2 regions of the Pseudoalteromonas sp. PPB1 genome follow, and region 2 is predicted to be linked to the other one. Evidence: predicted binding sites of a transcription regulator. Region 2 holds the regulator's gene; the other holds the start of a gene.
What was found. The regulator NrdR, encoded in region 2, represses ribonucleotide reductase genes. The targets are predictions, from matches to a motif close to AAACACNANATNTNGTGTTT.

Region 1 (16,723 bases), on a different contig from region 2:
ACGTTGACGACTGTATGCGGTTAACGGTGTCTTCTTGACAACACCATTGGCGGTAGCCATCAGGACAAACTTATCATCTTCGTACTGTTTGACCGGCAATATAGTGGTGATACGTTCATCAGCTTCAAGCGGCAATAAGTTAACTATCGGCTTACCACGCGCGGCACGAGATGCCAGTGGCAACTGGTACACTTTCAACCAGTACAAACGTCCTGAGGTTGAGAAACACAAAATTGTATCGTGGGTATTTGCAACCAGCAGACGTTCAATGAAGTCTTCATCTTTCATCTTAGTTGCGGCTTTACCTTTACCACCACGGCGCTGTGCTTCGTAATCAGACAGAGGTTGATACTTTACATAACCTTCGTGAGACAAGGTGACAACCACGTCTTCTTCGTTTATCAGATCTTCCAGGCTAATGTCATGTGCAGCTGCAGAAATCTCTGTACGACGCTCGTCACCATAGTTTTCTTTGATCTCAGCCAATTCGTCGCGGATCACTTCCATCAGACGATCAGGTGAAGACAAAATCAAGAGTAATTCTGCGATGAGATCCAGTAACTCTTGATATTCGCCAAGGATCTTTTCGTGCTCCAGGCCTGTTAGCTTGTGTAAGCGTAAATCAAGAATAGCCTGAGCCTGTTGTTCAGACAGGTAGTACTGGCCATCACGGATCCCCAGCTCAGCATCAAGCCAGTCTGGACGCGCGACATTTTCTTCACCAGCACGCTCAAGCATTGGGCGCACTGAACCCAACTCCCACGGACGAGACGTCAATGCAGCCTTCGCTTCTGCTGGAGTCGGTGACTTACGGATAAGCTCAATGATTGGGTCAATATTGGCTAGCGCAATTGCCAGACCTTCCAGCGTGTGTGCGCGATCGCGAGCTTTGCGCAAGTCGTATACAGTACGGCGAGTTACAACTTCACGACGGTGGACAATAAAGGCCTCAAGCATTTCTTTGAGGTTGAAACACTTCGGCTGATTGTTGTCCAGCGCAACCATGTTGATACCAAACACAGTTTGTAGCTGAGTCTGAGCATACAGGTTGTTCAGTACCACTTCGCCTACTTCACCACGCTTGATCTCAATAACAATACGCATACCGTCTTTGTCAGACTCATCACGTAGTGCACTGATCCCTTCAACCTTTTTGTCCTTCACCAGCTCCGCGATTTTTTCAATCAAGCGTGCTTTGTTGACCTGATATGGGATCTCGTTAACGATGATGGTTTCTTTACCGGTTTTTTCATCGGTTTCGATTTCAGCACGGGCACGGATATATACTTTACCGCGACCGGTTTTGTATGCTTGCTCGATACCTTTCTTACCATTAATGATAGCCGCAGTCGGGAAATCAGGTCCCGGAATATAATCAATTAGCTCATCGATAGTAATATCTGGATTTTGGATCACAGCCAGACAGCCATTGATCACTTCAGTCAGGTTATGAGGTGGGATGTTTGTCGCCATACCAACCGCGATACCCGAAGAACCATTAACCAGCAGATTAGGTACTTTTGTTGGTAACACGTCAGGAATTTGCTCAGTGCCATCATAGTTTGGCACATAATCTACGGTTTCTTTGTCCAGATCAGCCAGCAGCTCATGAGACATTTTTGCCATACGTACTTCGGTATAACGCATCGCAGCCGCAGAGTCTCCGTCGACTGAACCAAAGTTACCCTGGCCATCCACCAGCATATAACGTAGTGAAAACGGCTGAGCCATACGAACAATGGTGTCGTAAACTGCGCTATCACCGTGTGGGTGGTATTTACCGATCACGTCGCCCACAACACGGGCTGATTTTTTATAAGGTTTGTTCCAGTCGTTACGCAACTCGTTCATCGCGAATAGCACGCGACGATGCACAGGCTTCAGGCCATCACGGACGTCAGGTAAGGCACGTCCAACGATGACGCTCATCGCGTAATCAAGATAGGAATTTTTCAATTCGTCTTCGATATTGACCGGGAGGATTTCATTGGCAAGATCAGTCATTTAATACCACTTTCCTTCAGAGTCTTTTCCTTTTGTGTCACACTATAGACATCAAAAGGTTCAATTATTATTAGTTCGACTGAGGATACTATCATAGTTTCTGGGCTAATGCAGTGGCTAAATGACTCGGAAATTTCATCCAATACCGATAGAATGCGCTCAGTTCAACGAGGAAGTTTTTTATGACCGAACATCAAAATGTGGATTTAAGTGAAATTGCAAAGTTTGAAGAGATAGCTGAACGTTGGTGGGATCGCGAAGGCGAATTTAAACCACTGCATGACATTAATCCGTTACGGCTAGACTTTATTAACGATCGCTGTGGTGGTTTGTTTGAGAAAAAAGTGCTCGATGTTGGCTGTGGTGGCGGTATTCTGACAGAAAGCATGGCAAAAATGGGCGCTCAAGCGCATGGCATTGACCTCGGTCAGGAGCCACTGAATGTTGCGAAACTACACGCGCTAGAAGCAGGCGTTAAAATTGATTACCGCAAAGTATCAGCTGAAGAATTTGCCGCACACCATAGCGCACAATTCGATGTTGTCACTTGCATGGAAATGCTTGAGCATGTACCCGATCCGGCTTCTATTATTGCAGCTGTTGCAAAAGCAGCAAAACCAGGTGCCGACGTGTTTTTCTCAACATTGAACAAGACACACAAAGCATTTTTGCTTGCAGTTGTCGCGGCTGAACGCGTGCTGAAGATGGTTCCCCCGGGCACCCACGACCATAACAAGTTTATCCGTCCCTCGACCCTGATAGGCTGGGCCGAAGCCGAAGGATTGAAAGTACGCAGCGCTGCTGGTATCAATTATAACCCATTTGGTAAAACCTTTACGCTGACGAATGACGTCAGTGTCAATTACCTCCTCCACTTTGAGAAACTCGCATGACACAGGCTGTAATATTTGATCTCGACGGTACCCTGCTCGACACCAGTGATGATCTGGGCGCCGCACTCAATCACGTTTTAAAACAGCACGAAATGGCCGAGGTATCACGCTCGGTATATAGCCCCGCTATTTCCAATGGTGTAAAGGCGTTGCTGGAAGTCGGGTTTGGGGAGCACCTCAGTAAATTCGACTTTGCAGCATTAAAACAACAGCTACTGGACCATTACGCACAACACATCGCTGTCCACTCGTGTTGCTTTGAGGGCATTGAAACTTTGCTTCAAACCTTATTAAGCAGAGAAATTAAAATTGCGATTATGACCAATAAGCCCACATTTCTGACCATGCCCCTGCTGGCTCAGATTAGCCAGCTTAAGGGTATTGAGGTGGTGGTATGCGGCGACACACTGGAAGTCGCCAAACCACACCCTGAGCCACTGCTACTCGCCGCAGAACAATTAGGCGTAGATCCAACCATGTGTACCTATGTTGGAGATGCTGAACGTGACATTGAAGCGGCAAAGGCGGCAGGAATGCGGTCAGCGGCAGCCTTGTGGGGATTCATTCCTTCCCTGGAAGAGGCACGCAGTTGGTCTGCAGATCTAAATCTTACTAACCCAGAATCACTCATTTCGTATATTTAGTGGCATTGATTAAAAAATGCCACTATATGTAGTGTTGTGAACTATTTTGAGAACAAACCTGCACAGAAAAAAAACAGTCGTGCAGTTTGCAAAATTTTCTTAAAAAAAGAGAAAAATCGATTGTCGTGAGTTGATTTTTTTTTGTTTGCAGCCATGTTGGATAGCAGAAGGTTAGTGTTTGCTAACATAAAAATATTATCCCTATGTTATCCACAATCCATAGAAAGTTGCTCTATTGCAAAATAGCGATAACCCCACTATCTTGTGATCCTCTTTCTAGCGGACACCATATATAGTGGTGAAATGCTAAGCAATTATGAATATGCGATGACAATTACCGCATTCCGGGGGAATACAGGCGTAGCTATGAACCAACAATTATCTGTCAGTAAACGAAACGGCCGTAAAGAGCCGCTTGATTTAGATAAAATTCATCGAGTGATAAACTGGGCAGCTGAAGGCCTGAACAATGTGTCTGTTTCTCAGGTAGAGCTTAAATCTCACATTCAGTTTTATGATGGTATTCGCACCGAAGACATCCATGAAACCATCATTAAAGCCGCCGCTGATCTCATTTCCAAAGATACGCCAGACTATCAATATCTGGCAGCGCGCCTGGCAGTATTCCATTTGCGTAAAAAGGCTTATGGTCAGTTTGAGCCACCGCATTTGTACGATCATGTGACTAAACTGGTTGAAGATAAGCGCTATGATGCGGGTTTGTTGACTGATTACACTCGAGAAGAATACGAGCAGTTAAACGACTTTCTGGAGCATGATCGTGATATGTCGTTTAGTTACGCCGCCGTTAAACAGCTAGAAGGTAAGTACTTGGTGCAAAACCGAGTGACTGGGGAAATCTATGAGAGCGCTCAGTTCCTGTATATTCTGGTTGCAGCAAGCTTGTTCTCAGATTACCCAAAAGAGACACGCCTTGATTACATAAAGCGTTTCTACGACGCGGTTTCACAATTTAAGATTTCACTGCCTACGCCAATTATGTCGGGCGTACGTACTCCGACTCGTCAATTCAGCTCGTGTGTATTAATTGAGACAGCAGACAGCCTTGATTCTATTAACGCTACGTCGTCAGCGATTGTTAAGTACGTTAGCCAACGCGCCGGGATTGGTGTTAATGCCGGTAGGATCCGTGCTCTGGGTAGCCCTATCCGTAATGGCGAAGCATTCCACACAGGCTGTATCCCATTCTACAAGCACTTCCAGACAGCGGTAAAAAGCTGCTCTCAGGGAGGCGTTCGTGGTGGTGCTGCGACACTATTTTACCCTTTATGGCACCTGGAAGTGGAGAACCTGCTGGTTCTGAAAAACAACCGGGGTGTTGAGGAAAACCGTGTAAGACACCTCGACTACGGTGTTCAGTTCAATAAAACGATGTACGCTCGCTTGATCAAAGACGATTACATCACTTTGTTCAGCCCATCAGATGTGCCTGGTTTGTACGACGCGTTCTTCGAAGATCAAGAAAAGTTCGAACGTCTGTATGTACAGTATGAGCAGGACGAGTCAATCCGTAAGAAGCGCATTAAAGCACTAGAGCTATTCTCTATGTTTGCTCAGGAACGCGCGAGTACTGGTCGTATTTATCTGCAAAACGTTGACCACTGTAATACCCACAGCCCGTTTGACGCAAAAGTTGCACCTATTCGTCAGTCTAACCTGTGTCTGGAAATTGCACTGCCAACTAAGCCACTGAGCCACGTCAATGACGAAGAAGGCGAGATTGCATTGTGTACTCTGTCTGCATTTAATCTTGGCGCTATCAGCAGCCTGGATGAACTTGAAGAGCTTGCTGAGCTGGCTGTTCGTGCGCTGGACAACTTGCTGGACTTCCAGGATTACCCTGTCCCAGCGGCGAAAAATGCCACTATGGGTCGTCGTACTTTGGGTATCGGTGTTATCAACTTTGCTTACTATCTGGCAAAAAATGGCGTTAAATACTCAGATGGCAGCGCCAATGGTCTGACGCACAGAACATTCGAAGCCATTCAGTATTACCTGATGAAAGCTTCTAACAAGCTTGCTCAGGAACGTGGTGCTTGTCCTAAATTTAATGAGACAACCTACGCAAAAGGCATCATGCCTATCGATACCTACAAAAAAGATGTAGACGGTATCTGTAACGAGCCCCTGCACCTTGACTGGGATGGATTACGTCAGGACGTTATGCAATATGGTATGCGTAACTCGACTTTATCTGCATTGATGCCATCTGAGACCTCTTCGCAGATCTCTAATGCAACAAATGGTATTGAGCCACCGCGCGGTCACATTAGCGTTAAGGCCAGTAAAGATGGTATCCTTAAGCAAGTAGTGCCTGAGTACGAGCGACTGAAGGACAACTACGAGCTATTATGGGATATCCCTTCAAACGATGGCTATTTAGGCCTGGTGGGTATTATGCAAAAGTTTGTTGACCAAACTATTTCAGCCAATACCAACTATGACCCAACTAAGTTTGAAGGTGGAAAAGTGCCTATGAAGCTGTTGCTCAAAGATTTACTTACCGCATACAAGCTTGGCGTGAAAACCTTGTATTACCACAACACCCGTGACGGTGCATCGGATGCTCAGGACGAAATGAAGCCTGAGGCTGAAGACGATGATTGTGCAGGCGGCGCTTGTAAAATCTAATCATAGTTAGCGGGTAATTTACCCGCTCTTTTTTGGTGTCGAGAATTATCTATGTCGTATTCTACGTTTAACAGAACCCACAACAATCAATTGCAGGAGCCGATGTTTTTCGGCCAATCTGTTAATGTCTCCCGTTATGATCAGCAAAAGTACCCTATTTTCGAAAAGCTGATCGAAAAACAACTGTCTTTTTTCTGGCGTCCTGAAGAAGTAGACGTCAGTAAAGACAGATTGGATTTCCAGGCATTACCAGAGCACGAGAAACACATTTTTCTAAGCAACCTAAAATATCAAACACTGTTAGACAGTGTGCAGGGGCGTTCTCCCAATGTTGCTTTGCTCCCTATCGTCTCAATCCCAGAGTTGGAAACCTGGATCGAGACCTGGGCTTTCAGTGAAACGATCCACAGCCGCTCTTACACGCATATTATTCGCAATGTCACTAAGTCACCTGAACTGATCTTCGACGATATCGTCGAAAACGATAAGATCAGTGAACGTGCAGAAGCGGTTACTAAACATTATGACGCTTTGATCGAAAAGGTCTCTTTGTACAATCTGTACGGCGAAGGTAAGCACGAAATCAACGGCGAAACAGTGCATATTAACCTGTTTGAGCTAAAGAAAATGCTTTATCTCTGCATTATGTCGGTGAACATCCTAGAAGCGATCCGCTTTTATGTGAGCTTCGCCTGTTCATTTGCATTCGCAGAACGTGAGCTCATGGAAGGTAACGCCAAGATCATCAAGCTGATCGCCCGTGACGAAGCACTACACTTGTCTGGTACTCAGCACATCCTTAACATTATGCAAGATGGCAAAGATGATCCAGAAATGGCGATAGTCGCTGCACAGTGTCAGGAACAAGCGATCCAGATGTTTGTAGAAGCCGCTGAGCAGGAAAAAGAATGGGCAGAATACCTATTTAAAGATGGCTCTATGATTGGCCTGAACAAAGACATTCTTTGTCAGTATGTTGAATACATTACCAATGTACGCATGACTGCTGTCGGTTTACCTGCACAGTTTGAAAGTAACAGTAATCCTATCCCCTGGATCAACGCCTGGTTAGTGTCTGACAATGTTCAGGTCGCACCACAAGAGGCTGAGATCAGCTCATACCTGGTAGGTCAGATTGATGCGGAAGTCGATGCGTCTGACTTTGGTGACTTTGACCTGTAATGACAGACAGGCCAGTCAAAAAAATCTTTCTTGACCCTGAAAAAGAGCCGCTCCTTCACGCGGCTCACTCCCCTTCACTCCTTGCAACGCTTGAAGCCAATCAGGTTGAAGTTGCCTATCAGTGCAGAGAAGGGTTTTGTGGAGCGTGCCGCGCTAAGCTCTGCCGGGGAAAGATAGCCTACAATCAGGAACCTTTGGCATTCGTGCGTGACGGAGAAATTTTGCTCTGTTGCAGTCAGCCAGTTACCGATGTGATCATTAAGCTAGTGTAGTTTAATGATCTCACTTTGATAGTAATCCACTTTGTCACTCACGCTGATCACCCCATTATCTATAATCACGTCCCAATGCAGACTACGCGATAAAACACTGGCCAATTGACTCACAAAATCTGCGGATAGTGAAAAAATACGGATATCCCGTACCGCTATCAGATGAGGTGCCAGTTCTGCATACCAAGCATCAGCGTCAGACACCAGAAAAACCACCTTATTCGCTTGTTTACGATACTTGTGCAGTTCAATCAGGCTATGTTCTCCAGCATAAAGTGCAACGTCTACTTGCCCCTGCGCATTCTCTAGCCACACGTCTGGCTGATGCTTCTCTCTCACTCCCAGCCAGTGCACATTGTCTAAGTAAGACAGACCGCAAAACCCTATCAGCTTTAATACAAAATGCTCCAATGTCTCGGCTTTTTGCAGCGCTGCGGTGAACACTTCCTGATGATGTGAGCGATGAAACAAGTCTGCAATATTCATTCGCACCTTAAAAACAAAGAGATCAGTCATGATATTTGTACCTGAACCTATCAAACTAACTATATTAAGCCGTCAAAATAATGCAAACTTAAAGAGATAGTATAACATCATTGATACCGCAATAATGCGGTGTTATATTATTGCAAGTATAAACAATTCAGAATGAGTACTATGTTTAAGCAGTCTTTGATCACTTTTGCCATAACCAGCGCAATTTTTTCCTCGCAGGCCTCTGCCGCACAATTAAAAGGTAAAGTGCTGGATACCAATAACCAGCCAGTGCCAAATGCTACTGTGCATTTGCACGGTAAATCTCAGTCCGTTAAAACTGATATTAACGGCCAATTTAGCATTAACGTCGATCAAGCCGCTCAGCTGCATGTCAGTAAAGACAACTTTATCAATGAGCGCATTGATGTTTCTCCGGACTCACCTTATGTAACCGTTAAGCTGGCTCCAAGTTCAGTTGAGAGCGTAGTGGTATATGCCTCTGCTCTGCACAAAAGCAACATCGAAATGGCCTCTCCTGTAGCCGTTTTAAGTGGTGATGAGCTGAAAAACAGCGCAAAGCCAACTCTGGGTGAAACACTCAAGCAACTACCAGGTATCAACGCCAGTTATTTTGGCCCTGTCTCATCAAGTCCGATCATTCGTGGCTTAGATGGTCCACGCGTTAAAATTACCCAAAACGGCCTCGACAGCAGTGATGCATCTCGCGTCGGCCCTGATCATGCCAATACCAACGACTCTCTCGCTGCACAGCAAATTGAAGTGCTACGTGGCCCTGCTACATTGCTATATGGTTCAGGCGCTATTGGTGGTGTAGTTAATGTGGTTGATAATCGTATCCCAACTGATGTGATTGAAGGTGTTCAGGGTGCAGCTGAATTCAGCCATGACACCAATTCAAATACCAATACAGTCGCTGCTTTATTCGAAGCAGGCAACAACGGCTTTAACTTCCACTTTGATGGCGTAACGCGTAAAGGCGGCGATTACGAAACACCACGTTTCGGCTTACCTGGCGAAGAACATGACGAGCATGACCACGATGAACATGGACATGATGATCACGATGAACACGGTCATGATGAGCATGATGAACACGGTCATGATGAGCATGATGAACATGGTCACGATGAGCACGGAGAAGAGGAACACGGCGAGACTGAGTACGCTGAGCGTGTTGCCAATACCTTTATCGACTCCGAGCAATTTAATATTGGTACCAGCTTCGTTGGCGACCACCTGACGGTTGGCTTGTCGTACGGTCGCATTGAAACCGACTACGGGATCCCTGCCCACTCGCATGAACATCACGACCATGGTGATGAACATGACCATGATGAGCATGACCACGACGAACATGATCATGACGACCATGATGAGCATAGCGAAGACGAGCACGACCATGCACATGGGACAGAAGAAGAAGCAGTCTTCGCTCGTGTTAAGCAAGACAGATGGCAGGCAATGTTTAACTATGCATTGCATAACAACTGGATCGAGTCTATTCAGGTGCGCGCAGGTTTTACCGATTATGAACACTCTGAAATTGAACATGGTGCCGTTGGAACAACGTTTACTAACGAAACAACTGAACTGAGAACTAATATCGAGCACAGGTTGGGCGAGTGGCACGGCATTATCGGTTATCACTTCTCTGACAGTGACTACGCCGCTGAAGGCGCAGAAGCGTTCACCCCAGCGACTAACACAAAAACACACGCATTCTACGTGCTTGAAGAGCGCCGTTTTGGTGATGTAACTTTAGAGCTGGGTGCACGTGTTGAAGACTTCGCATTGTCTAGCAACTTTACGTCAGGCCACGATGACCATGACGAGCATGATCATGATGACCACGGTCACGACGAGCATGACCACGAGCATGAAGGTCATGAAGATGAGCACATGGCTGAGGTGATCGACTATACACTGGATACTACTAACTTTAGTGCCTCAATTGGAGCCGTGTATGACTATGCAGAAGGGCAAAATGTTGCCGTTAACCTGTCTCGCTCAGAGCGTGCACCTCTGACTGCCGAGTTGCTGTCAAATGGCCTGCACATCGCCACCTCGACCTACGAGCTCGGCCTTGGCTACCACATCGAAGGTGATGAAGTTCACTTCGAACCTGAGCACATTGAACAGGAAAGATCGACGAACCTGGATATCAGTTTCAGACGTTTCATTGGCGATTTTGGTTACACAGTAAACTTCTTCTACAATGATGTCTCAAATTACTATTATCAGCGTAATACTGGCTACATGTATACCGGTGAACACGGCATTGAACTGGCTGATCATCACCATGATGGAGCCCTACCTGTATATCAGTTTGAAAGCGCCGATGCTGAACTATATGGGTTTGAATTTGACGCCCACTATCAAATTGATGCGCGTAACCGCATTAAGGTCTTTGGTGACCACCTGAGAGCTGAGCTGGACTCAGGCGAATACCTGCCACGTATTCCATCGAACAAGCTGGGCACAAGCTACCGCTTCGAGCTACAAGACTTTATGGCTGAACTAAGTGCTACTCACTACATGACGCAGGACAACCTCGCGCAGTCAGAAACTAAAACAGACAGCTACACCTTGCTTGATGCAAGCTTTAGCTACAACTTCAGTTTATCTGGTGTAGATCTGGTAGGTTATGTGAATGTAGACAACATCACTGATGAACTTGGCTTTGTACATAGCTCATTTATCAAAGAGCAAGCCCCGTTACCAGGACGTAACTTCAAGTTAGGGATCCGTGGTTACTTCTAAGTTTGTAGGCTCTGTTTTTCTTGTTAGCTAATAGCAAAAGACTAACAGTTCCTATCTGAGCCCAATGCCGCTGCAAAGCGGCATTTTCTTTATTAGCCCTACCATAATGATAAGCACTGTTAGAACCGTTTTAAAAGGCCTGCCCACTCACACGATTTAATGCCACTAATGCGCACCATACAGGCCCTATCAAGCTGTGCATCAGACCAACCGACTTCGATACTGTACGCCTAAAAACGTTAGAAGAATGCGGCTGGCTGCAAGAGTTATAACTGAGTAAAAAAGTCTTCAGGCTGATGCCTGACAGGTTTGGTACAGTGTACGGTTGGTGTACCCAGGTAAAGATAACCAACGATTTCATCCTGTTCATTCAATCCCAGCTGGCGCTTCACCGAGTTACTTTGTGCAAAGTAACCCGTTCTCCATACGCCAGATAGCCCCTGAGCGAAGGCCGCCTGCTGCATAGCAAATACGCTACAAGCTGCGCTTTCTACTTGCTCTATTCTGGGCACTTTTGGATGTTCCATATAAGGAGAAACTGCAATGATAAGCATAGGAGCGCGTTCAGGTAAGGATTTAGCACGGTCAATGATGCGTTGCTCTTGTTGCTCCTCAACAGCAGCCTGATAAAAAATCTCGCCCAGTTTCTCCCTGCCATGCTCCTCAACCAGAATAAAGCGCCATGGTTTTAATCCTCCGTGGTCTGGCACTTTAAGAGCTGCTTTTTTTATTACTTCCAGCTGAGCCGCATCAGGACCCGGGAATGACAAGTTGCTGTCGGATTGTCGCGTCGTTAATAGTTCAATGGCATCCATTTGTAATTCCTAAAATTTCTGTTAGTACCCTATTCTAACGCGACACCGGCGCAAAAGTTTAGTGTCTGCTTTCAAAAACCGCTTAAGGCAAGTAATTTTGCTCAGGTTCCAGCGGCTTTCGGACCCAGTAATCCACACTAAAGTAGCGTCCACCTCCTGTAAACAAGAGGCTTATCAGCATCGCAAAATAGATAGCCGCGAACTCAATACCATTGTTCAGGATCACCGGATTGCCATACTCATAAAGATATTCTGGTAGCCCATTCGCTGCAACAATCTCTTTGATACGAGACAAGCGTTCAGCGACTTCTGCGCTTGCTTCCAGACTCTGCTTCGCAGCATCGCTGCCCAACCAGGCAAAAACCTGTGCTGCGCTGGTATCCGGATTACTGGGAGCAACTGAAAACCAGCCGTTATGCCAATGCACCTGAGTTGCAGCGACAAACATGGTCACAGCAAGTGGAATGGACACCAAACGTGTTGCCAGACCAATTAACAAAAACCAGCCACCGAGAAACTCTGTCCAGCCTGCCAGAAAGGCCAGCAAGTCCGGTGCCGGCAGGCCTAACCCCCAATCTGCGTTACCAAACCAGGCCACCACATTTTCATCGGCCAGCAAGCGCGACAGGCCAGTAATATCAGAATTAGCGAGGTTTAGTTTGCTGTAGCCGGCTATGATCATAACTGGTGCCAGGATCAACCTGAGCATCAATGGCGCCAGACCGTCGAGCAAGGCTAATCTAGTAAGAAAGGTACGATAAAAGGAATAGAGTGATTTAAACATAAATAAAGTCTGTGATAACTGATGTTATAGAGTGTAGACCTTAAATCACCGTTTTTTATTGCAAATAGTATGGTTTTAAATAGCACAAAACACGGGTGATATGCCTAATAAGCATGCCCGTGCTTTGTCTGCCCTGGAACGATTATATTTTTCTGGCAACCTGAAGGGCTTCATAAATAGCCCGTTTAGCATCAATGGCTGATGCCAATTTGGCTCCGCCTATCACATGTTGATTCGCAGGCATAGCCTCTTTGTTGAACAACGCATCATTAGAGGTTTGTCCAATACAGGCCACAACCGTGTCCACGTCCAGAACGCGTTCTTTACCCGCTTGCTTAACCAACAAACCTTTGCTGTCGAATGAGATATACTCGCACTCGGCAATCTGCTCAACATTGTGGTGCTTGGCAACAGCTCGGTGGATCCACCCTGTTGTCTTACCTAAGTTACTGCCAAAGCGTCCTTCACTGCGTTTAAGCATGTACAGCTTTTTTCCTGTTGCAGTGTCTGACGGCTGGCATTCAATTCCCCACTGCGCTTTGAACTCATCGATACTCTGATCGGCTTGCTCAGCGAGAAAAGCAACCATGTCGAAGCCAATACCACCCGCACCCAGAATCGCAATTTTGTCTCCTAGTTCAACTTCTTTGCGGATCACTTCATCGTAAGCGAAAACACGTTTGCCATCGCTGCAAGTAATTCTGGACTGTCTGGGGCTAACGCCCGTTGCGAAGACAATATCATCATAAGACTGAGCCATAGACGACTCGTACTCGCAACCCAGCTTCATGGTCACGCCCAGACGTGCTACTTCTTTGAGGAAGTAATTTAGGGTGTATTTAAAGTCTTCCTTACCAGGTATGCGCATTGCCAGATTGAACTGACCTCCGGCATGTTGATTCTTATCAATCAGTGTAACTTTGTGTCCTTTCTTAGCCAGATAGCAGCTTGCAGACAGGCCTGCTGGCCCAGCGCCCACAACCAATACCTGCTTAGGGCTGTTGGTGCGCTCCAGCGGATAATCCAGTTCATAGCCGGCCTGTGGGTTAACCAGGCAAGTTGCCCGCTTACCTTTAAACACGTGATCAAGGCACCCCTGATTACAGCCGATGCAAATATTGATCTGTTCAGGTTTATTTTCAGCATACTTATTAAAGAATTCTGGATCCGCAAGTAATGGCCGCGCCATAGAAATCAAGTCAGCCTCACCTTGGTTCAAAATATCATTTGCCAGCTCAGGTGTGTTAATTCGGTTCACGGCCACGACCGGAATATCGACCACATCTTTAAGCCGCTTTGATGCTTCACGAAACGCCCCGGCCGGTACCATGCTAGCAATCGTCGGGACACGTGCTTCGTGCCAACCAATACCGGTATTCAGAATGTCGACACCGGCTTCTTCCAACGCTTTGGCTTGAAGCGTAACCTCTTCAGCAGTCGAGCCATTGGGGATCAGGTCCATAACTGACAAACGGAATACTATGATAAACTTTGCGGATACCTTTTCTCTTACTGCGCGTACCACTTCAACCGCCAGTCGCATGCGATTTTCCAGCGTTCCCCCGTATAAGTCCTGACGCTTGTTGGTATGCTCAGCCATAAACTCATTGATCAGATAACCTTCAGAGCCCATGATTTCCACCCCATCATAGCCCGCCTTTTCTGCCATTTTGGCCGATTTAGCAAAGTCTTTAACGGTATTGCGGATCATGCTCAACGACATCGATTTTGGCGTATATGGATTAATGGGTGCTTTAATATCACTGGGTGCAACATTAAATGGATGATACGCGTAGCGCCCTGCATGTAATAACTGAAGACAAATTTTACCGCCATGTGCATGGACAGCATCGGTATAGGCCCGGTGCTTAATGATGTCATAGCGGCTGTTAAATGAAGAAGATATCGGCGTAAGTTTACCACGCAGGTTTGGGCTATACCCACCGGTGATGATCAGGCCAACCCCCCCTTTTGCGCGCTCCTCATAAAACGCTTTGAGCCGTTTCCTGTTGTGCCATCCCTCTTCAAGGCCTGTATGCATCGAGCCCATGACCAAGCGATTTCGCAAATCTGTGTTCTTCAATTGTAGTTTTTGTTCTAACATTGCGTGCCCCAATGTAACTGGTCTTACCTGTGAACATTAACGATTTTATATTTTTTCGCAAGCAAAAACCGCGACTAATTTCTGTTAAATACGATTCAATGATAGAAAAGTGATTGATTTTTCGCCCATCGTCGCCAAATAAATACTTAGTTACGTTTTTGTTCTAACGACGCTGCGGCAACTAAGTTATGATTAACAGTGAGTACATTCCACTAAGACATTCAGAGGTATAGCTTTGAAATTGATCGGTAAATTTTTTCTCGGGATCTGGCACGCGATAAACTTTTCTCGCCGCTTGATCCTCAATTTTTTGTTCTTCTTCCTGATCATTGCAGCGATGATCGGTGTTTTCTCAACGGAGGAGCAACCTCAGGTAACGCAGGACAGTGTATTGCGACTGAACTTGTCTGGTAAACTGGTTGAGCAACTAACTTATGTTGACCCAATAGACGCAGCTATGGGAGACGTGTTCGGTAAACAAGACCTGCCCAAAGAAATGCTGGTCGACGATGTTGTCAACACCATCAATACAGCGGCCCGCGACCCCCGCATCAAAGCGCTTTACCTAGATTTACGTCATATGCACTACGCACACCTGGATAAGTTACGTGATATTGCCGGTGCTATTGAATCTTTCAAAGAATCAGAAAAAAAGGTCTTTGCGCATAGCCCGTATTTTAGTCAGTCTCAGTATTATCTGGCCGCTCACGCCGACGAAGTATCTGTTCACCCGTACGGGGGCATTAACATCAGTGGCTATGGCTCCTACCCAATGTACTTTAAAGAGGCACTGGAAAAGCTCAAGGTCACACAACACATCTTTCGGGTAGGTACCTATAAGTCAGCGGTTGAGCCATTCATTCGTAATGATATGTCTGCGGCTGCAAAAGAAGCCAACAAACTTTGGCTTAACACTTTATGGTCTCAGTACAAACAAGACGTAGCAAACAAGCGCGGATTTGAACTTGCCAACTTTGACGAAACACTTACTCAATATGTAGATAAAATGGCCTCGGTGACCGGCGACTCTGCGCAATTTGCCTTAAAGTATGGCTGGGTTGATTCACTCGAAACAGACCAGGAATTCAACCAAAAAATGATTGACCTGGTAGGCACTCAGAACAATGGTAAGCGCTTCAAACAAATCTCTTTCGAGGACTACTTTGCAAGTACCGCGTCACACGACTTTGGCCCGAATCCATTTACCGAAAAAGTCGCCGTAGTCGTTGCAAAAGGCACGATTGTCGACGGCAAACGTAAAGCCGGTATGATAGGCGGTGACTCAACAGCGGCTCTGCTACGAAAAGCCCGACTGGATGACAAAGTAAAGGCTGTGGTGTTAAGGATTGATTCTGGTGGCGGCAGTATGTTTGCTTCCGAAGTTATTCGTAACGAAGTGCTGGCCATTAAAGCTGCCGGAAAACCAGTGATTGCGTCTATGGGCTCAGTGGCAGCATCAGGCGGCTACTGGATTGCAGCGTCTGCTAACGAAATTTGGGCGTCTCCAAGTACAATTACCGGATCTATTGGTGTCTTTGGAACCATCTTAACCTTTGAGAATTCATTGAAAGAATTGGGCGTATATTCAGACGGTGTGGCAACGACTGAGCTTAAGTCGTCCTCTTTGTCCAGAGGCCTGGATCCTAAGTTTGCAGATGTATTGCAAATGGGTGTGGAAGATGCCTACAACAAGTTTATTTCTGTGATAGCAGATTCCCGTAACCTGCCAGTATCTGACGTAGATGATGTCGCACAAGGCCGGGTATGGCTTGCTACTCAAGCGCATGAGTTTGGGCTTATTGACCAACTTGGTACTAAGCAGCAAGCGATTGAAGCTGCTGCAAAAATGGCCAACCTTGAGCATTACGATATTTACACTGTTGAGCAAACCCTGTCAGAAAAGGAGCAGCTACTACAGGATATTTTCGGCTCAGCAACCATGCAGTCTTTGCTTTCAGCGTCAGAAGATAATGCGCCGTCATTAAATCCGATTGCTCATGAAGGGCTCAACCAGCTTTTCTATCAGGTGAAACAAAGTGCTGCGATGATCACACAATTTAATGACCCTAACAACATCTACACCTTGTGTACCACTTGCATAGTGGGTGAGTAAGG
Region 2 (16,723 bases):
GAAGGCAAAGTACTGCGCTATGTGGGGAGTATTCAAGGTGGCCGCTGTCGGGTGGGTATTGAGGCGGTAGAGCGTTCACATGCGTTGTCGGATATCCGAGATGGTGAAAATGCGCTTGCCATATTAAGCCAGTATTATCAGCCCAAACCATTTGTGATCCGTGGTTATGGTGCCGGAGCGGAAGTAACCGCGGCCGGGGTATTTGCTGATATCTTGAAAACTCTGACGCGCTAGGAGTGGTTATGAAACGATTTTATGCACCCGCATCCATCGGCAATTTTTGTGTCGGTTTTGATTCACTGGGCGCTGCGATAGCCCCGCTTGATGGCACTTTGCTGGGTGATGTAGTGAGTGCTGAGGCAGCTGAACAGGACAGCTTTGAATGTATTGGTCCTTATGCGGATAAATTACCGTCGGGAGCTGAGGAAAATCTGGCTTATCAATGTCTGGTCCATTTCAGGGAGCATGTCGCTGCGACCATGCCCGGGGTGAAATTGACGCTGGAAAAACGTCTGCCAATTGGCTCGGGGCTTGGGTCCAGTGCCTGTTCAGTGGTCGCGACGTTTGCAGCGCTGGATGCCTTTGCACAGACTCAGTTGTCTCAGACGCAGATGATTGAACTGATGGCTGACTTTGAAGGAAAAGTCAGTGGCGCACGCCACTATGACAATATCACGCCTTGCTATTTAGGCGGGTTGCAGCTGACAGCCGAGTTAATACCGGACAGGGCACTGAGCTTACCGAGTGATGACAACTGGCGACTGGTTGTAGCTTACCCTGGCTTTGCACTAAATACGGCGGCGGCCAGAGCGGTATTGCCGCAACAGCTGGCAACACACGATGCAGTCGAATTTGCGCAGCGATTAAGTGCCTTTACATTGCTTATGTCGCAGCATCAGTTTGATAAAGCTGTGACTTTGATGCGTGATGAGATTGCCGAGCCATCCAGAGCACCTTTGATCAAAGGGTTTGCAGAAGCCAAACAAAGCTTGCCTGAATTAGGTGCTCTGATGGTCAGTATTTCTGGCGCCGGGCCAACCTTGTTGGCATTGTGCGACAACGATCAGGATGCACAGCGATGCCAGCTATGGCTACAACAACACTATTTAAATGAACATGGCTTCAGCCACATATGCCGATTAGACCTACAGGGCACAAGAGAAATAAAGGAAGGAGAGTAGAATGAAACTGGTGAACTTAAAAGATGATACTCAGACAGTATCCTTTATTGAAGCGGTTAAAACAGGTCTTGGCCGTAATCAGGGGGTGTTTTTCCCAACTGAGCTTGTGCCACTGACTGACGTTGACGCTTTGCTGGCGCAACCGTTTGCACAGCGCAGTGCCGCGATTCTGAAACATCTAATCGGAGATGAGCTGCCGCTCGACTCACTACAGAGCATGTGTGAGCAGGCATTTGATTTTCCTGCCCAATTAGTACAAGTTGAAGAAAATAAATATTGCCTGGAGCTCTTTCATGGGCCAACGCTTGCCTTTAAAGACTTCGGTGGCCGATTTATGGCGCAATGTATTGGTGCGTTTAGTCAGGGTGAGCGGGTGACCATATTGACCGCAACCAGTGGCGACACCGGCGCTGCGGTCGCACATGCATTTTATCAAATGCCAGGCGTTGATGTGGTGATCTTGTATCCGCAGGGTAAAATTTCGCTGGCGCAACAAAAGCTGTTTACCACACTGGGAGAAAATATTCACTGTTACGCCGTCGAGGGCAGCTTTGATGACTGTCAGGCACTGGTAAAACAGGCTTTCCTGGATGAGGAGGTTAAGCAAACACTGGGACTGAATTCAGCCAACTCAATCAACATCAGTCGCCTTCTGGCCCAGGTGTGTTACTACTTCGAGGCCTTTGCCCAGCTAACCGTCGCGGAGCGTGAGCAGGTTCATGTCTCCGTACCGAGCGGTAATTTCGGCAATGTGTGTGCGGCTATGATAGCTGCGGCGCTGGGGCTGCCAGTTAAACGCCTCAGTGCAACCACCAATCAGAACGACACTGTGCCCCGTTATCTGGATTCTGGGCAGTGGCAACCTAATGCGACTTTGGAGTCTATTTCTAACGCAATGGATGTGAGCAAACCTAATAACTGGCCTCGCGTGGAATCTATGTTGGATAGTGGGTACTTTCCTAAGTATGAGTTTTATTCACGTTCAGTATCGGAAGAGCGAACGCAGGAAGTCATGCGTCAGGTTGCAAAAGGAGGTTATGTGACAGAACCGCATACCGCCATTGCCTATGAAGGGCTCCTATTGGATGGGCAGCCTGAGGAAACCGGTATTTTTCTGGCGACGGCGCATCCTGCTAAGTTCAGAGAAACTGTGGAAGCTGTGCTGGAACAGGCAATTGAGATGCCTGAGGCACTGGCAAGTGCGCTGGAAAAGCCATGTCTGGCTGAGCCTTTGTCAGCGGATTATGATGCACTTAAACAGGCTGTGTTAACGCGTTTAGTGGGTTAAAAGGCGGTTTATTGCTTTGCTGGTGGCGTAGTGAGTCGCCAGTAAAGCGTATTTAGTAGATTTCAATTTGAAATATAAATGCACTTTCCCATAAAAAATATAAATGTTTAAATAAAAAAATATCATCCCCCAAACACTGTGAAATAAATTCAATCCTTGATTAAATAGGCTCACACCGATTTCATAGGCAAATGGCCGCAATTTGCGTACAATCAAGCCTTCAAAAACCAATCTTACGTGTACCTAGGAGACACCATGTTAGAACGTAACATGAATATTGCAGATTTTGACCCAGAACTATTTCAAGCGATCCAGTCGGAAACCACCCGCCAGGAAGAGCACATTGAGCTTATCGCTTCTGAAAACTACTGTAGCCCGCGCGTACTAGAGGCTCAGGGGTCGCAGTTAACTAACAAATATGCTGAAGGTTATCCGGGTAAGCGTTACTACGGTGGCTGCGAGCACGTCGACGTGGTTGAGCAGCTGGCGATTGACCGTGCTTGTGAATTGTTTGGCTGTGATTACGCAAACGTTCAGCCTCACGCGGGTTCTCAGGCTAACGCTGCGGTATTCCAGGCGCTGCTTCAGCCGCATGACACTGTGTTGGGTATGAGCCTGGCGCATGGTGGTCACCTGACGCATGGTTCACACGTGAACTTTTCTGGTAAAACCTACAATGCAATTCAGTATGGTCTGAATGAAGAAACGGGTGAAATTGACTACGCACAGGTTGAAGCGCTGGCATTAGAGCACAAGCCAAAAATGATCATCGGCGGTTTCTCTGCTTACTCAGGGATTGTTGACTGGGCTAAATTCCGTGAGATTGCTGATAAAGTCGGTGCTTACCTGTTGGTTGATATGGCACACGTTGCAGGTCTGGTTGCTGCGGGTATCTACCCAAGCCCAATCCCACACGCACACGTTGTGACAACAACTACACACAAAACATTGGCTGGTCCTCGCGGCGGTTTGATCTTGTCTGCATGTGGTGATGCGGATATCTACAAAAAACTGAACAGTGCGGTTTTCCCCGGTGGTCAGGGTGGTCCTTTGTGTCACGTAATCGCTGCTAAAGCGGTTGCATTCAAAGAAGCGTTGCAAGACGAGTTCAAAGCCTACCAGACACAAGTGGTTAAAAATGCACAAGCGATGGTCGCAGTACTTCAGGAGCGTGGTTATAAAGTGGTCTCTGGTAAGACAGACAACCACCTGTTCCTGCTTGATCTGATCGACAAAGACATCACAGGTAAAGATGCTGACGCTGCGCTGGGTCGTGCCAACATCACCGTGAACAAGAACTCTGTACCAAACGATCCGCGTTCTCCGTTTGTGACTTCTGGTCTGCGTATTGGTTCACCAGCTATTACACGCCGTGGCTTTAAAGAAGCTGAAGCGGGCGAGCTGGCAGGCTGGATCTGTGATGTGCTTGATAACATCGAAGATGATGCGGTACAGGCACAAGTAAAAGAAAAGGTTAAAGCAATCTGCGCTAAGCTACCTGTTTACGCGTAAAGCTGAGATACCACCTAAATAGATAAGAAAAGGCTGCCTTAAGTGCGGCCTTTTTTATGTGCATCGAATGCTACTATCTTGATATACTGGCGGCAATTGGCTCAAAGTGTGATCTGAAATCAATGAAGCAGTTTGGGTTTTTATCTGTTTTTCATAGTGAGCTTTTATGCACTGTCCATTTTGTACGGCAAAAGAAACCAAAGTGATTGATTCACGATTAGTTGGCTCGGGCCATCAGGTCCGCAGGCGACGCGAGTGTATTTTGTGTCATGAGCGCTTTACCACCTTTGAAGGTGCAGAGCTGGTTATGCCCAGGGTCATCAAGCAAGATGGCTCCAGAGAGCCATTTAACGAAGACAAGTTACAAAATGGTTTGCATCGCGCGCTGGAGAAGCGCCCGGTGAGTACCGAGCAGATTGAAGAAGTGGTTCACCAGATCAAGTCTCAGTTACGAGCGACTGGCGAGCGGGAGGTGCCCAGCCAGCTGGTTGGTGAGTGTATTATGGAAGCATTGAAAAAACTCGACAAAGTCGCTTACGTGCGGTTTGCGTCGGTGTATCGTTGCTTTGAAGATGTGAAAGAGTTTGGCGAAGAAATTGCCCGACTGGGGGATGAATGAGTTTTACACAGGCCGATCATACCTATATGGCACGCGCCATTGAATTGGCTCAACAAGGTCGTTTTACCACCACACCCAACCCGAATGTAGGCTGCGTGATCGTTAATAATGGTGAGATTGTCGGTGAAGGGTTTCATTTGCGAGCCGGAGAGCCACATGCAGAAGTACACGCCCTGCGTGAAGCGAAAGCGCGAGCTCGGGGTGCAACAGCCTATGTGACACTTGAGCCCTGCAGCCATTACGGCCGCACTCCTCCGTGTGCAAAAGGTCTGATCGAAGCCGGAGTGAGCAAAGTCATTGCAGCCATGGTTGATCCTAACCCTGAAGTGGCTGGGCGGGGATTGGCGATGCTTAATGAGGCCGGGATAGAAACAGCCTCTGGGCTGCTGGAGCAACAGGCTCGAGCACTGAATAAGGGGTTTTTAAAGCGCATGGAACACGGCTTGCCTTTTGTTGTCTGTAAGTTAGCAGCAAGCCTGGACGGTAAAACGGCACTGGGTAATGGTGAAAGCAAATGGATCACCGGGGAAGCGGCACGACGAGATGTGCAGCTTGGCCGGGCACAAAGTTGTGCGATCTTAACTGGCGCTGACACCGTGCTGGTCGACGATGCCCGGCTTAATGTGCGCGCACAGGAGCTGGCAGACATTGAGCGCCCTGTTGAACAATGGCGGCAACCGGTTCGGGTGATTATTGACTCGCAAAATCGTCTGCATCCTGAGTTAGCTTTGTTTAAAACCCCGTCTCCTGTCGTTATTTTGCGTTCAGACCTTGATAATCAACACAACTGGCCACATTTCGTAGAGCAAATTAAAATTAATAGCCATGCTGGTAAAATTGACTTGCATGCAGCGCTGAGCATGTTAGCTGAGCGTAATATCAATCAAGTCTGGCTGGAAGCCGGTGCAACACTGGCGGGTGCCATGCATCAACAAAGTTTGATTGATGAATATCTGATTTATCTGGCACCTAAGATCATCGGCACCCATGGTAAAGACTTGTTCAACAGTGCGCCGTTGGCGTCGATGAGTGAGATCACCGAACTACATATTGCAGAGGTCGTGTCGATAGGGACGGACATTCGCGTTACGGCACACAAACAACAAGGTAAGTAAGACATTATGTTTACAGGCATCATTGAAGCAACGGGCACATTGACAGAGCTAACGCTTAAACAGGGTGATCTCAGCGTGCGAGTTACCAGCACAACACTGGATATGAATGATGTGCAACTTGGCGACAGCATTGCCACCAATGGAGTGTGCCTGACCGTTGTTGAGAAGTTTGCTGACGGTTTTCGTGCCGACGTTTCAAATGAAACGCTGAAGTTAACCCGTTTCGGTGAATATCGGGTTGGACAAAAAGTGAATTTGGAAAAAGCCCTGCAACCGATCTCACGTCTTGGTGGTCATTTGGTATCTGGTCACGTCGACGGCATTGCTGAGGTGGTCGCCGTGCAGCCTAATGCACGCGCCACAGATTACTGGCTCAAAGCGCCAGCACAATTAATGAAATACATCCCCTATAAAGGCTCCGTGGCCATTGATGGCATAAGCCTGACTGTAAATGACCTGGATGGTGATAAATTCAAGTTGACGATAGTGCCACATACCGCACAGGAAACCACCATTGTCGACTTTAAGGTGGGAACCTTACTCAACCTGGAAGTGGATCAGATAGCACGTTATCTGGAAAGGTTGATCCAGGGTGAACCGGTTGCCACGCAGCAATCAACTCTCACATCTAGCTTGCTCGCCAAAGCTGGGTTTATTAAATAACTTGCCAATTACGACTTACTAACGGAAAGATTATGAGCTTAAACAGCGCACAAGAAATCATCGACGACATCAAAGCCGGTAAGATGGTCATTCTGATGGATGACGAAGACCGGGAAAATGAAGGCGATCTGATCATTGCGGCAGAGCATATTACGCCAGAAGCAATTAACTTTATGGCGACTTATGGCCGTGGCCTGATCTGTCTGACAATGACGCAGGAACGTTGCCAGCAGCTTGATTTACCGCTGATGGTTAAAAATAACGGCGCTCAGTTTTCAACCAACTTCACCATGTCGATAGAAGCTGCAAAAGGGGTGACAACCGGTATTTCAGCGGCCGATCGTGCCCGTACTGTGCAAGCGGCAGTAGCCAAAGGTGCGGTGCCTGAAGACATTGTGCAGCCAGGTCATATCTTTCCAATTATGGCACAGCCCGGTGGCGTTCTGACTCGCGCCGGTCACACTGAAGCGGGGTGCGATTTAGCCCGCTTAGCCGGTCTTGAAGCGTCTTCTGTGATTGTTGAGATCCTCAACCCGGATGGCACCATGGCGAGACGCCCTGAGCTGGAAGTCTTTGCGAAAGAGCATGACATTAAAATTGGCACCATTGCCGATTTAATCGAATATCGTAATCTTAATGAGACCACGATTGAAAAAGTCGCGCAGTGTAAATTACCGACTGAATTCGGTGAGTTTGACCTGGTTACTTACAAAGACACCATAGATAACCAGTTGCACTATGCATTACTCAAGGGCGAAGTCAGTGCGGATGAGGCAACATTAGTTCGGGTTCATTTACAGAGTACATTCAATGATACATTGCTTTCCGATCGCAGTGCCGATCGCAGCTGGACCTTGCATGGGGCAATGAAATACATCGCCGACAATGAAGGTGTGTTGGTTATTCTGGGCAAACAAGAGAAAACCGAAGATCTGGAACAGCTGGTCAAGGCATTTGCAGCAGAAGATGCCGGAGAGAAGCCGAACTATCGCAAATTCCAGGGCACTTCCAGAACCGTCGGTGTAGGTTCACAAATCCTCGCTGATCTGGGGATCAGCAAAATGCGCCTGATGAGCTTACCGAAAAAATATCACGCCCTGTCAGGTTTCCACTTAGAAGTCGTCGATTACGTCGAACCTCAATAATTTACGAATAACAGCACGAGCGCCTGTTGGGGATTTCTCTGTAGGCGTTTCGTCTTTTTCTATGCTATTATGCGCCTCAATTTGGCAATTGCTTATACTAGATTAGGAATCATCTAATGAAAATCATCGAAGGTAATAAATACGCACCAGGCAAGAAATTTGCCATTGTCATCTCTCGTTTTAACGACTTTATCGGCAGCAGCTTGTTAGAAGGCGCGGTTGATGAGTTAAAGCGCACAGGTGGCGTAAAGGATGAAGACATCACAGTTGTGTATGTACCGGGTGCGGTAGAATTACCTTTAGCGGCAAAACGTGTTGCAATGAAGAAAGAACACGATGCCATCATTGCATTAGGTGTCATCATCCGTGGTGGTACGCCTCATTTCGACTTGGTTGCAAATGAGTCTAACAAAGGCCTGGCGAGCGTGTCTCTGGACTACGATATCCCGGTTGCCTTTGGTGTGTTAACCACCGAAAGTATTGAGCAGGCCATCGAACGTGCGGGAACCAAAATGGGCAATAAGGGTGGCGAAGCCGCACTTGGTGCACTAGAAATGGTGAACGTGCTAGAGCAAATTTAAGAGGAATCTCAGTGAAACCAGCAGCTAGACGTAAGGCGCGTGTCCTTGCCCTTCAGGCAGTATATTCTTGGCAGCTAAGTGGCAACCCCATTGCTGATATCGAGCAGCAGATGCTGATCGAAAATGACGTTTCAAAGGTTGATGTAGAGTACTTCAAGGATCTGGCTCGTGGTGTTGCAGTGAACTGCAAGCAGCTAGATGAATTGATGACGCCGCATTTATCTCGTCCATTTGATGACCTGGATATGGTTGAAAAAGCCGTATTACGCGTCAGCATTTACGAGTTAAAGTTCCGCGAAGACGTCCCTTACAAAGTCGCCATTAACGAAGGGATTGAGCTGGCGAAAATGTTTGGTGCCGAAGACAGTCACAAATTTGTCAACGGCGTACTGGACAAAGCGGTTAAGATAATCCGCAAGTAATCTAGACCGTGAGGAGAGCCGGCATAGGCCGGCTTTTTTATTGTATGAAGGAATTTGAATTAATCAATCATTACTTCAAGGGGCGTGGTATTGCGCGTCGTGATGTAAAGGTTGGCATTGGTGATGATTGTGCCATAGTGACGGTTCCTGAAAAGCACCAACTTGCCATTACGACAGACACCCTGGTTGCCGGTGTTCATTTTTTCGAAGACATTCCACCCAGAGCCCTTGGCCATCGTGCATTGGCCGTTAACCTCAGTGATTTGGCTGCCATGGGCGCTGAGCCAACCTGGATCTCCATTGGACTGACCTTACCCGAGGTTGATATGGACTGGCTGGAAGCGTTTACCGAAGGGATGCATGAAATTGCTGAATACTATAATGTTCAGCTGATTGGCGGTGATACGACACAGGGTCCGCTGACCATCACCATTTGTGCCAAGGGGATTATTCCTAATGATAAAGCACTGACACGCTCTGGTGCTAAAGTGGGTGACTGGATCTACGTGACCGGCGAGCTGGGTGATGCAGCGCTGGCTATCGAAGCACGTAAGCGGCAGCTGGTACTTGAGGATAAGCAAGTAAAGCGGCTTGAAGAAAAGTTGCATTTCCCGACTCCCAGAGTGGCGGCAGGGCAGGTTTTACGTGGCATGGCAACAGCCTGTATTGATATTTCAGATGGCTTACTGGCTGACTTACAGCACATCCTGAACAAGTCCGCAGTCGGGGCCATCATTAATATCGAAGATGTGCCTGTTTCACCAATTATGCAACAATTGCAACCTGAATCTTTGCGTCATGAGCTAAGTCTGGCTTATGGCGATGACTATGAGTTGTTATTTACCGTCAACGACAGCAATAAAGGGGCTGTCGAAGCACGACTGCGCCAGTATGGCGTTGAGCCTGTGTGTATCGGTCAGGTCACGGCTTCAGCGGGTAAGCTTGAGTTGTTCAATGCGGGCGAAAAGTGCCCCTTGCCGCGCAGTGGTTATCAACATTTTTAATGAGGAGCAGGTTTGAATAAGCCGTTATCATTCAACCTCAAACGCCCGCACCACTTTTTAGCTTTGGGGTTCGGTTTAGGACTGGCGCCCAAAGCGCCGGGTACTTTTGGTACCCTGGCAGCATTGCCATTTATTTTGCTGACAATGGGACAGCCCTTGTGGTTACAAGTGGCCCTGGCGGTCGTCATTAGCCTGGCTGGTTTTTGGATTTGTGGTAAAACCGCTCGGGATGTCGGGGTACATGACCATCCAGCCATTGTATGGGATGAAGTTGCCGGGTTTTATATTACCATGGTGGGTGCTGCAATCAGCTGGCAGTCTCTGTTGGTTGGCTTCTTGCTGTTTCGCTTTTTTGATATCGCAAAGCCTGGTCCCATCAGATTATTAGATAGAAAACTCCATGGTGGTCTTGGGATCATGGCGGATGACCTGCTTGCCGGGATATTTTCATTGATTTGTCTGCAAGCTTTGTTTAAAACAGGGGTCCTGGGCGGCTAATTTTTTACGGGTACGAAGAGGGAGCCTATGCGATTTATACTTCTACTGTTGCTGTGTATATTTACCACCGGCGTGAATGCGGCAATTAATGATTATGTTGTTAAACAGTGGAGTATGCAAAACGGGCTGCCGTCGCAAAGTATAAAAAGTGTTGTACAGGATCAGCAGGGTTATATCTGGCTAGGGACACAGTTCGGCTTAAGTCGCTTTGATGGCTTGCAGTTTAGCAATTATACGACCCAAAACAGCACGTTTCTCGACAGCAATGCGGTCAATAAGATTTTCGTAGACCGATTTGGCATGTTGTGGATAGGTACCCGCCGGGGTGTGACCCGTTTAAATCCACAGACGCTGGTCGCAGAGCGTTTTGACGTTCAGGGTGAAGTCAGAGATATTCTCGAAGACCACAATGGCAATATCTGGGTCGCGGCAAATGGCTTATATTACGTGTCGGCCAAACGCCTTACTCTGGCCGAAAATAACCTCGATAGTAAAAAACTCTCCCTGACGCATATCAGCCAAATCGTTGGCTCTGTAACCAAAATGACCTCTTCGCCGCAAGGGATTTGGCTGATCAATGAGCGCCATTTACTGCGGATCAGCGAATCGCAATCTATGGGTTCCAATGATATGCGACTGGAACTGTCGAGCAAAGTTTCATTACCCCGACAGTTAGCGCAGACCAATATCCATGACCTTGCCTGGATAGACGGTAAGCTTTTCCTGGCTTCTCAGTTGGGAGCATACTTTCTTGATTTCGATGAAGTGTTGCGGCGCTACGATGAGATTGGCAATAACGCGACTTATAAATTTTTAAGTGATCAGCAAGGCGGCATGTGGGTCTCCACATACGGGCGGCTGTTGTACAAGGAAAGTGGTGGTCAGTGGCAATATGTTGAGTTGGCACAGCTGGATCAAGGGATCTGGTTTACAGATATCTTTATCGACAACGACTCAAATGTGTGGATGGCCAGTATCAATGAAGGCTTGTGGTTGGCGCATGCTGGCAGAGTAGAGCGTTTCGCTGTTGGGACGCAGCGCGAGCAGGCCGTTTCTGCTATTACGCAAGACCTGCAGGGAAATGTTTGGGTTGCAACCCGTGAAGGTGTCGGTCGGTTGGATGGCAACGATAACTTTGAGCCGGTGATCAGTGCAGAGCAGCTCAAAGGGGTTGAGATCCATGATATGGAGTTTATTGGCGAACGTTTGTTTCTTGGCACCGGTCGTGGTGTGGTTATTTATGAAGATGATAAATTACTGGCTATCCCTAATCGAGAATTTCGTCAGACTCAGGTCTTTACACTGACCCCCTCCAATCAAGGTGGATTATGGCTAGGCACCGGGCGTGGTCTATATCGGCTCGATTACAGTGGACTGACACCTTTCACTTATAATGCCTTTCTTGGCAGCCAGTTTATTACCTATGTCGTCGACTTCCCTCGCTTTGGTTTTATTGGCACCGACAAAGGGGCTTATAAATATAATGAACGTGGCATCGAGAAGATAGGCGGACAGACGTCCCTTGAGTCTGCTTATGTCACCAGCATTTTACACATAGAAGGCAGCGCCACTCTGGTGGGGACCTTTTATGATGGCCTTTATTATAGAAGCCAGGATGGAGACTGGCATCAGCTGGATGCTTCTCACGGACTACCTTATGGCCCGATTCTGTCATTGCATTTCGATAAATCCCAGGAGCTCGTTTGGGTGAGTACCATGAAAGGGGTGTATCGGATGCCGGTGGCGCAGTTTAGTGAAGCTGTGCAGAACCTGCAGGTTGAACAGGTGATCAACCCCTTTGACAGGCAACTGGATGGGGTGCCGAGCCAATGTTGTACCGGGCTGGGGCATGATGCTGTGGTTGAGCAGGATGATTATCTCCTCTATCCCAGCCTGCAAGGCATAGTGCGGATCCCGAAAAAGGTGCAATTGTTTAGTGCTGCTGAATTGGCACCCAAATTTGAGAGTATCTCTACGGCATACCGAAACCTGACACCAGACAGACTTGAGGGCCCGGTTGAACTCGACACCAGCGAGCGTGATTTGACGATTCGCTACACGGCTATCGATTTTTATGCACCGCAAAGTATCGAGTTTCGCTATAAACTGGAAGGACATGATGCCCAGTGGCGTGATGCACAGTCACGTCGCGAAGCCATATATACGAATTTACCGCCAGGCGATTTCACCTTCTTATTACAGGTAAAGCGCCGTGGTCAGGACTGGCAACAGGCACATAATCTGTCGCTGAATTTGCAATTGCCTCAGCGGTTTGATGAAACGGTGTTTTTCCGTTTGATTATCACCTGTGGTTTCATGTTTTTGTTCTATCTGGTGTTCTGGGTGTTCCGTACTCAGGAGCGACGTAAACAGGCTGCACTGGAAGCGCTGGTTGCTGAGCGTACGACCGAACTGAGAAAAGCCAACGACAAATTGAATCAGGTGAATACGCAACTGAAACTGGTGAGCCACTCAGATGAGCTGACAGGGCTTCGCAGTCGTCGCTTCTTATTTGATCAGCTTCCTAAGGACATTGAGCACTATCAGCGCAATGCACAGTCATTGCGTCAGCAGGATAAGAGCCTGGTGCTGATGATCTTAAATATAGATAGTTTCAGTAAAATCAACGATGCCTATGGTCCAATTGGCGGAGATAGCTGTTTGCAGCAGCTTGCAACCTTGCTCAATACCCGTACGCAGGGCTCAGATTATGTGGCGCGTTGGAGCGGTGATGAGTTTCTGCTGCTTTTGCGAGATTTTAAATGTTCTGAGGTTGAGCGATATGTCAGTGAGTTATGTAAAGCAATTGCCCAATTTGACTTTAAGCTACCCAATGGTAAGTCACTAAATCTGAGTGTCTCTGTGGGTTGGTCTTTCTATCCACTGCCCTTGCTGGGAGGACAGGTGATCGGCTGGGAGGCCTCGGTTAACCTGGCTGATATCGCATTACATGAAGTAAAACAGCGCGGTGGAGATGGCGCTGCGACCATTACTTTTGATGAACAACTGGATGCTTTTGAGTTTGAGCAAAGTCAAAATGTGGAATCTCAACTCCAGTTGCTGCAGTCGAATGGTCTGGCTGAAGTAAAAGTGTGGATGCGTTAGCCTGGGTTGCTATGCTGTCTTTGTGCCTAAGAGTGGAAAATGTTCTGGCGCTGTGTCTAATATTGAGTAATTATCAACAGGCATTATAAATTTAATCACTTTTAATTTGAAATGAGATAAATATAATATACTCTCTATATATCGAGCTTAATTAACTTAGAAAATTCTAAATTCAACAATCTATGAGAGTAATCCAATGCGTGAAATAAGATCTTTTATAAAGACTGCAAGTTACAGTGATTTGAATAAAGCGCTGGAGCTGATCCAAGCTGCTATTGATGAGCAAGCAAAACAGGAAGAAGCCAAAAAAGAAGTTTTGGCACTGATTAAAGAAAAAGGATTGTCTTTAGAAGATTTTGCTTCGGAAAGTGCGACAGATAAGCGTAGCAAGGTTCGTCCAAAATACCGAATTGAAAAAGACGGTGAAGTATTTGAATGGACTGGTCGCGGTAAAACACCAAAGGCGTTTGTTGGCGTTAATTTAGAAGATCACAAAATCTAATTGTGAGCGTCTAAGGCCAGTCACTGTATTTCAAAGGTGACTGGCTTACTACTATTTAAGTGGACAAGTATTCGGTTCACTCTCATATCCTGCCTTATTCCACCTTTGTCTTTTTCCTAATTCGTTAATATTCTCAGGTGTTCCTATTTACACGTTAAGACCTTATCAAGAAGAAGCTGTCGCTAATACCATTGCGCATTTTAGAAAGTCCGATGACAGTGCGGTTATTGTGTTACCAACAGGAGCAGGTAAAAGCCTGGTGATTGCACAGTTAGCCCGACTGGCGAAACACAAAATTCTGGTGATGACACACGTAAAAGAGCTGGTTGAGCAAAACGCCCAGAAATATCAAAGCTATGGTTTAAACGCGAGTATTTACTCAGCGGGTTTAAAACAAAAAGAGACGCTTCATCAGGTAACGTTTGCCAGTGTTCAATCACTGGCTCGGAATTTAGAAGCGATAGACACTTTTTATTCTTTGCTGATTATCGATGAGTGTCATCGCGTCAGCGGTGAGGAAGACAGTCAGTATATGGCGGTGATTGAACGCTTGCGACAATTTAACCCTGCTCTAAAGCTTTTAGGGCTGACTGCAACGCCTTATCGGTTAGGCAGTGGCTGGGTGTATCGAAATCACTATCATGGCTTTGTTCGGGGCAGTGAAAATAGCCCTTTCCACCGTTGTATTTATGAATTACCACTGCGTTATATGATCAAGCATGGTTATCTCACTCCACCTAATAAACTCGATCCGGCAGTAGAAAATTATGATTTCTCCGCGCTGAATAGCAATGCGTTTGGTCGTTACAGTGAAGCGGATATGAATCAGCTGTTGCAGAGTAATACACGGGCCACCAAAAGCATTATTAATCACGTCGTATCATTGAGTAAAGAGCGTCATGGGGTGATGATATTTGCTGCGACCGTATTACATGCTAAAGAGATCATAGGTTATTTACCGACAGAGCAAACCGCTTTGGTGATTGGTGATACGGATAACCGGGAGCGGGATGACATCATTGCTGCTTTTAAACGTCGAGAAATAAAGTATTTGGTGAATGTGTCTGTATTAACTACGGGGTTTGATGCACCTCATGTCGACGTCATTGCGATCTTAAGGCCCACCGAGTCTGTCAGTTTATATCAGCAAATTGTGGGCAGAGGTCTGCGCCTCAGTGAGGGCAAAAAAGACTGTCTGGTGATTGATTATGCAGCCAATGAATTTGATTTGTTCCATCCTGAAGTCGGCAGTAAGAAACCGAACTCAGACAATGAACCTGTTCAGGTGTTGTGCCCTGGCTGTGGCTTCGGCAATGTTTTCTGGGGTAAATATGATGAACAGGGGCGAGTTATAGAGCATTTTGGCAGACGTTGCCAGGGGTTGTTGCAGGATGACGAAGGCAACGAGCAACAATGTGACTATCGTTTTAAGTTCAAGGAGTGTGACAGTTGTGGTGCCGAGAACGATATCGCGGCCCGTCAGTGCCATAGTTGTGGGGTGATGCTGGCAGATCCCGATGACAAGCTGCGCGCGGCGTTGAATTTAAAAAACGCCATGGTGATACGTTGCAGCGGATTAAGTGGTGAAGTGATTAAGACGCATGTGCTGAAAATCACTTATTTCGACGAAGACGGAGCCAGCGTCAGTGAAGTGTTTGATTTTGAGAACCCTAAAAGTCGACATTATTTTGTTCGCCAGTTTGAAAAGCACTGTCGGACTGGCGTTAACGTGAAGGCATGGACAGAGGCAGCACAGGTGGATGCAACTGTATTATCGGCACCGGATTTTGTGATTGCGCGACAACATAAAAAGTATGGCTGGCAGGTGAGCGAGAAGATTTTTGATTATCAGGGCAGTTATCGCACCGCGGATAAGAGCTAACCTGAGCTTGCTGTTATCCGCGACCAAAACACGCGAGCATTACTCTGCGAGGATCCCCCAGCCATCACCGTAGCCTTCGTGGCTGTTCGCGATAGACTCCAGGTATTGTTCGGTCTGGCTTAAAAGCTGGTGATCTGGCACCATAGTCACAGATGTCACAACTTCCCACACGCCAGTATCCGGGCAGGTATCCAGCTTAGTTTTGGGTGCCAACTCATCAGCAGATATGGCGCTCATAAAGCGTTCTGCGTCGGCTTTTTGTTCAAACAAGATAAAAAAATCGATGCTGTGCATCTGGGTGAGATCTACACCGGCTGCAGCAATTTCAGACAGAAGCTGGCCGTTGTCATCATCAGGGAATTGCATAATCGTACTCAAGTTAAAATAGCTGGCGATATTGTCCGCTATCCAACACAAAATAAAAAGCACTGACCGCAAAAATTTGTATGCATGCGCATAAAAATAACACAGTAATGAGCCTAACCACGCCATGTCAGCGTCAACTTGCTGTGGTATTATAATGCCATTGTGATTTATAGGGTTATTTAGTGCGTTTATCTGCGTTTAGTACCGTTCTTGTTGTGCTACTTTTTTCATTTCATTCCTTGGCTATAGCGTCGTCTGGTATCTCAGAGTTTACCATCCACAGTGCCCCTGACAGCGCTGAGTTGACTGATGAAGCAAGGGACAATGTCATACGGTTTATGGCTTCGTATGTGGGTAAACCTTTTACGCCGCGCAGAACTAAGCTTATAAATAAAGATGTTACTAAGGCATTGCAGGCACTTGGATATTATCGCCACACACTCTCTGTGGTATTTGACCCTCAGACTCGCGGTGTCGCATTACATCTGGATCCCGGGACACCCTTGTCCTGGCACAAAGTCGAGATCTCCCTCCAGGGGGTTGAAGATGAAACTCTACGCAGCCGTTTAATCGCGGGTGCAATCCAGGCGGGCGAGCAAGTCAGACATGATCAGTATGAAGCCACCAAAGCGCAAATAGAAAGCTTGCTGCTGGAGCTGGGCTATTTTGATTTTCAATGGCAGAAAAAGCAGCTGACGGTAGAGCCTGAGTTGCAGCAGGTTTCTGCTACCTTAGTCCTTTCAGCTGGTCCCCGCTATCGCTTTGGTGCGCTGCGTTTGTCATCTGAGTCAAAAGCAATAGACTTTGCCAGAGCGCTGAGCCCGTTTCAGCCTGGTGAGT

Region 1: the regulator NrdR is predicted to act here: its motif matches at 3,823-3,842, upstream of nrdA (class 1a ribonucleoside-diphosphate reductase subunit alpha).

What each region holds. Positions count from the first base shown of each region.
Region 1 covers NZ_JACEQV010000006.1:15,742-32,464, reverse strand. The annotation lists gene gyrA (DNA topoisomerase (ATP-hydrolyzing) subunit A) at 1-2,004, opposite strand, end outside; gene ubiG (bifunctional 2-polyprenyl-6-hydroxyphenol methylase/3-demethylubiquinol 3-O-methyltransferase UbiG) at 2,187-2,897, shown strand; gene IY568_RS07665 (HAD family hydrolase) at 2,894-3,541, shown strand; gene nrdA (class 1a ribonucleoside-diphosphate reductase subunit alpha) at 3,908-6,193, shown strand; gene nrdB (class Ia ribonucleoside-diphosphate reductase subunit beta) at 6,245-7,375, shown strand; gene yfaE (class I ribonucleotide reductase maintenance protein YfaE) at 7,375-7,647, shown strand; gene IY568_RS07645 (YaeQ family protein) at 7,639-8,163, opposite strand; gene IY568_RS07640 (TonB-dependent receptor) at 8,305-10,905, shown strand; gene IY568_RS07635 (NAD(P)H nitroreductase) at 11,172-11,720, opposite strand; gene IY568_RS07630 (DoxX family protein) at 11,803-12,504, opposite strand; gene IY568_RS07625 (FAD-dependent oxidoreductase) at 12,647-14,608, opposite strand; gene sppA (signal peptide peptidase SppA) at 14,850-16,721, shown strand.
Region 2 covers NZ_JACEQV010000022.1:59,183-75,905, forward strand. The annotation lists partial or broken gene thrA (bifunctional aspartate kinase/homoserine dehydrogenase I) at 1-234, shown strand, start outside; gene thrB (homoserine kinase) at 243-1,181, shown strand; gene thrC (threonine synthase) at 1,183-2,469, shown strand; gene glyA (serine hydroxymethyltransferase) at 2,725-3,981, shown strand; gene nrdR (transcriptional regulator NrdR) at 4,148-4,600, shown strand; gene ribD (bifunctional diaminohydroxyphosphoribosylaminopyrimidine deaminase/5-amino-6-(5-phosphoribosylamino)uracil reductase RibD) at 4,597-5,715, shown strand; gene IY568_RS18990 (riboflavin synthase) at 5,722-6,378, shown strand; gene ribBA (bifunctional 3,4-dihydroxy-2-butanone-4-phosphate synthase/GTP cyclohydrolase II) at 6,411-7,523, shown strand; gene ribE (6,7-dimethyl-8-ribityllumazine synthase) at 7,640-8,104, shown strand; gene nusB (transcription antitermination factor NusB) at 8,116-8,526, shown strand; gene thiL (thiamine-phosphate kinase) at 8,571-9,530, shown strand; gene IY568_RS19015 (phosphatidylglycerophosphatase A) at 9,543-10,028, shown strand; gene IY568_RS19020 (ligand-binding sensor domain-containing diguanylate cyclase) at 10,056-13,133, shown strand; gene IY568_RS19025 (H-NS family nucleoid-associated regulatory protein) at 13,330-13,635, shown strand; gene IY568_RS19030 (DEAD/DEAH box helicase) at 13,781-15,517, shown strand; gene IY568_RS19035 (ribonuclease E inhibitor RraB) at 15,557-15,883, opposite strand; gene IY568_RS19040 (autotransporter assembly complex protein TamA) at 16,066-16,723, shown strand, end outside.